One region of the Shewanella sp. AC91-MNA-CIBAN-0169 genome, then DNA from elsewhere that is predicted to be linked to it. Evidence: riboswitches for the same ligand, from Rfam matches in the RefSeq annotation. Region 1 holds a riboswitch; the other holds the start of a gene.

Region 1 (2,409 bases):
CCCAGTCGACAATAAGTAATCATCACCTAAATGGCTGTCTAGTTGGCCAAATATGGCATAGTTTGTCGCCTCATAATTTGACTGCAACACTTCATCTGGCCAGGTGTTGTATTCCGAGTATAAGTCGTTATCTTCTTTTAAATTCATCGCGTATACACCCAATAACCAGTCGGTACTACCGGCGAAGATGCGTCCTGCATCTTTGGATGATAAACGGAGCTCTTGGGTTAAGGTTTTACGATCGCCCTTTTTGTCCCAGGTGTAATCATAAACACAAGGTTCAGTACCTGAGGCCGCTCCTGCGTCGTCATACACAGTACATGCTTTACTCGCCCAATAATCCGAATTGGCCCAATCACCATCATATCCATTATGATGATCAGTTTGCGCAAATGATGTTAATGATGTGAAGTCAAATGCTTGCATACCCGTGTATATGAACTTAACCCCTGCTCCAGTCGTTTTCTGTGTATCAACACCGGGTTGGTCAGTTAAGGTATTACTGCGATTATTATCTAATGTCCACACATCGTAACCATTATCAAAATTGGCATGCAATAAGGTTAAATCAACTTGAAGATCGTCAGTAGCGTACCAACGGAACTTAGCCCTAGCCGTTAACTCATCACGCTCATTGGTATCATCACGGTTAAGATAAAGGTTGTCACGGTAACCATTTTGATTGTGCTGTTCTAGTGATACACGGTAGAGCAATTTACCTGAGTCATTGAGTGGACCAGAGCTAAAACCAGAAAGAGTACGAAGATTGTCGTCACCTAAACTGACTTTTGCGCCATGTTCAAATGATTCGGTAGGGTCATTACTTTTTAAGTAAATTAATCCAGCTAGTGCATTAGCACCATATTGAGTACCTTGTGGACCGCGCAAGACTTCAACTTGCTGCATGTCGTACATACTCGACACCATGCCAAGGCCAGATAGATCGATGTCGTCGACCACAAAGCCAACCGATGAGTTAGGTGCACCTTGATATTGTTCTTGTTCACCGACACCACGAATTTGGAAATATTTTGGACGAGAACTGCCACCAGACCAGTTAAAGTTGGCAATAGAATTGAGCACATCTTCAAAATGTTGCGCCCCTTCGTCTTCTAATTGCTGGGCATCAATAACCGTCACGCTTGACGGCATTTTATCAAGGCTGATATTACTAAAATCAGCATTAACAACAATCACTTCCATTTTTTCATATTCGGGAGTGACATTTTCAACATCGGCCGTTTTAGCCATAACCACAGGCGAGCTTAATGCCACCATTACCGCTAAGGCAATTGGTGTTTGGTGTAACCTAGTAGAGTTTTTCGTGAACATAGGACCTCAAATAGTGATTTTGAGATCCGGCAAGAGTAGCGAATAAGAGGTGCACATAAATAGTGTGGCCCATTCCTACGCCGGTATAAGCCGGATCAGGTTCTAAGGGTTCGTCATACAGACATCTCAGTTCAGGTTTTACTGAACACCCCTTGGCGATCACGATTATAAACTAACTTCACCATGAATACACGAGCAGCTATACAATTTGATAACGCAAAAATATAATTGATTAACTTTATATTAAATCTCAGTAATCATGTCTCTTCAAGTTCTCTGTAGCGTGGCTTAATTTGAGAAAGCTTCGCGCACATAGATCTCAAATCGAATAGCTTGTGTATTGGGCGCTACCGCACCCACTTGCAACTGCTGTTTACCATGTAATTTAACCGACTTCCAACTGCTTGCTTCATCCTCAACTGTAAATCCGCTAGCATCGTACCAAGTGAACTTATATTGTAGACGTAGGTCAGTGCTCGATTTGCTTTGAATTAGCGCAGATGCTTTGATTAAGTCAGCAACCATGACAGATGAAATATCCACAACATTGACATCACTGGCAAAAGAGCTGCTATCGACTCTAACCTGTCCGCTTGAGTCTACCGAAATACCTGCCGTGTTATGCGCACAGGCGCTAAGCAACAATGCTAATGCGAACACAAATATTGACGTTATTTTCATGCTATCTCCTTATTTGCTGTTAATGTAAAGCGTTGACTTAATCTATCAAAAAATGTGCTCTGGCAGTGGCTATCAATTGTTTACGGTTGGTTTGCCAACAGTTCATACTGACGTTAGCCACACGGCGGCCTTGGCGAGTAATTTTACATTCTGCAAAGGTATCTTGATGTAAACCTGCGCGTAAATAGTCAATTGAGAAATCAACAATTTTAGGCACTTTCTTGGCTTGCATAAATACCATTAATTGTACAATTGCCGACATTTCCATAAACCCAGCAATCACTCCGCCATGTATTGCAGGTAAAATCGGATTACCAATGTTGTCATCTTTAGCCGGCAGTCTAAATACCATTTCATCACCAAAACGGGCCACTGACATGCCAATAAATTGTGAGT
Region 2 (2,409 bases), on a different contig from region 1:
CACAATGCCGGTAAGGCGTTTAGCGGTCATGGGTACATAACGCAATAACACCCCAGCATGAATCGTAAAATAATCTACGCCCTGCTCGGCTTGTTCAATCAATGTATCTCTAAATACCGCCCAACTGAGGTCTTCGGCAACGCCATTAACCTTTTCTAATGCTTGATAAATCGGCACGGTACCAATTGGCACTGGCGAATTACGGATAAGCCACTCACGCGTTTCATGGATATAACGTCCGGTCGACAAGTCCATGACCGTATCAGCACCCCAACGGGTTGACCACACCAGTTTTTCAACTTCTTCTTCAATCGAAGATGTCACCGCTGAATTACCAATATTGGCATTCACCTTCACCAAAAAATTACGCCCAATAATCATAGGTTCGGTTTCAGGATGGTTAATATTCAACGGAATAATCGCTCGACCTCGAGCGACTTCATCACGGACAAACTCAGGTGTGATCAGCTGACCAATATGCGCACCAAAAGCCTCTCCAGGCGCTTTTTGGGTTAATACGGTGTCGGTTACTTCAGCACGAGCCATGTTTTCACGAATGGCAATGTATTCCATTTCAGGGGTAATAATACCTTGGCGTGCATAATACATTTGGGTCACGCATTTGCCCGACTTGGCACGTTTAGGCGCGACAAGGGCGTCAAATCGTAAATGATCGAGTCCATCGTCGGCCAGTCGTTGTTGGGTAAAACCCGAACTTGCACCCGTTAATTGCTCTGTATCTTGGCGCTCATCAATCCATGCTTGACGGATTTTAGGTAAGCCTTCACGCACATTGATATCAGCAAGGGGATCAGAATAAGCACCCGCGCAGTCGTAGACCATAATAGGCGGATTGGCTTGTTTAATGGGTTTTGCATCGGTGCCGCCAATCACGGTTTCAGTTTGATTAACCTGACGCATAGCGACGTTGATATCAGCTCGACTACCCGTTAAATAGACTTTTTCAGAATTAGGATGTTGTAACGGTTTAAGGGTATCAATAAATTGTTGAGCGTTAGCTCGAGTTTGACGACGGTTTGGATTTGACATTAGCAACCTCAATATTAAGAGTAGAGTTGCTTGTCTGGAGAGGTGTTGATAGCAGCAGTAAACAATAAAAATACTATTGCTTACGTCAATAATCACATAGAAAAATACTAAAGTAATAACGTAACTGGATATATAAACCGATAAAAAACTCGGAGGTAAACGTCCATTTACGGTCTTGTTACTACGTTATTTATCTTCCCAACAATCATGATTATTACGCTTGTTTCCTTCGCAGGTTCTAGCCTGATCAGGTTCAACGGATCCCGAATAAACGGTCTCAGCCATAATGGCACTCCGACAAGATGTCACGCAGTATAAGCAAGCTTGTCGCTAAATAACAAGCACTAAAATAATCATTTTATACAAAAGTCATCAATCCACATACCAGAAACTAATATGAGGTTATTGATATCCCCATGGTTCATCCATCACCTCAGACAGGTATTTATCAAGGTGCGACACTATGTCGCATTCATCATATTTATTAGCAGGTTATAATTTCAAAAAACTGACAAACACCTTTGAAATATATTCATCAAAGGTTGATAAAAATAACAATAAAGGTGATGACGTTGGCAAATAAAGCAATCCAAACCATTAAATTAAATACAAATTACCCATGGGTTTACTCATCAATTTCATTGGCTGTAATGTTTGCTATTACACCTCAAGTAATGGCTGAGCAGTACGATAAGCAAAATAGTGAAGGCATTGAGCGGGTTGAAGTACATGGACAAAACACGACTAACAAAGACTTACTCGGCTCAGCCCAAAGCTTACTTGAAAAGCAAGGAGTAGACTTTTCTGAAGCGGGTGGCGTATCGGCATTACCCATTTTAAATGGCATGATGGGCGATCGCATTAAGGTGCTCATTGATGGCAGTGATATTACCTCATCATGTGCAAACCAGATGAACCCGCCACTTTCATATGTGTCAGCCAATCACATTAGTTCGACCCAAGTGGTTGCTGGAGTATCTCCGGTGAGCGCCGGTGGCGATAACATTGCTGGCGTAATTAACGTCAATAGCTTAACCCCTGTATTTACCGATAGCGACAATGTGACATGGCAAAGTGGTAACATATCTAGTGGTTACCGAAGTACCAACGACGCTATTCTCGCAGGTGTAAATGCCACTGTTGCAAATAAAACATTAAGCTTTAGTTACCAAGGATCATTTGAAGACGCTAACAGCTATACCGACGGCCACGGCGATAAAGTACTAGACACCTTATACCAATCACAAAATCATGCATTAATTGCTGCTTGGCAAGATGACAACCAACAAATTGCTGTCAAATTGACCCATCAACATATCCCCTTTCAAGGTTTCGCTAACCAGTATATGGACATGACGA

The links. Region 1 has a riboswitch for thiamine pyrophosphate ahead of AAEY98_RS15505 (TonB-dependent receptor). Riboswitches for the same ligand answer to the same signal wherever they lie in the genome.
Region 2: another riboswitch for thiamine pyrophosphate. It lies ahead of thiC (phosphomethylpyrimidine synthase ThiC); the one in region 1 lies ahead of AAEY98_RS15505 (TonB-dependent receptor).

Annotation. Positions count from the first base shown of each region.
Region 1 is NZ_JBEOPM010000018.1:64,434-66,842, reverse strand. Features, by position in the region: gene AAEY98_RS15505 (TonB-dependent receptor) at 1-1,332, opposite strand, end outside; TPP riboswitch at 1,388-1,495, opposite strand; gene AAEY98_RS15500 (YcfL family putative periplasmic lipoprotein) at 1,621-2,013, opposite strand; gene AAEY98_RS15495 (PaaI family thioesterase) at 2,051-2,409, opposite strand, start outside.
Region 2 is NZ_JBEOPM010000034.1:41,976-44,384, forward strand. Features, by position in the region: gene thiC (phosphomethylpyrimidine synthase ThiC) at 1-1,050, opposite strand, end outside; TPP riboswitch at 1,258-1,357, opposite strand; gene AAEY98_RS20440 (TonB-dependent receptor plug domain-containing protein) at 1,617-2,409, shown strand, end outside.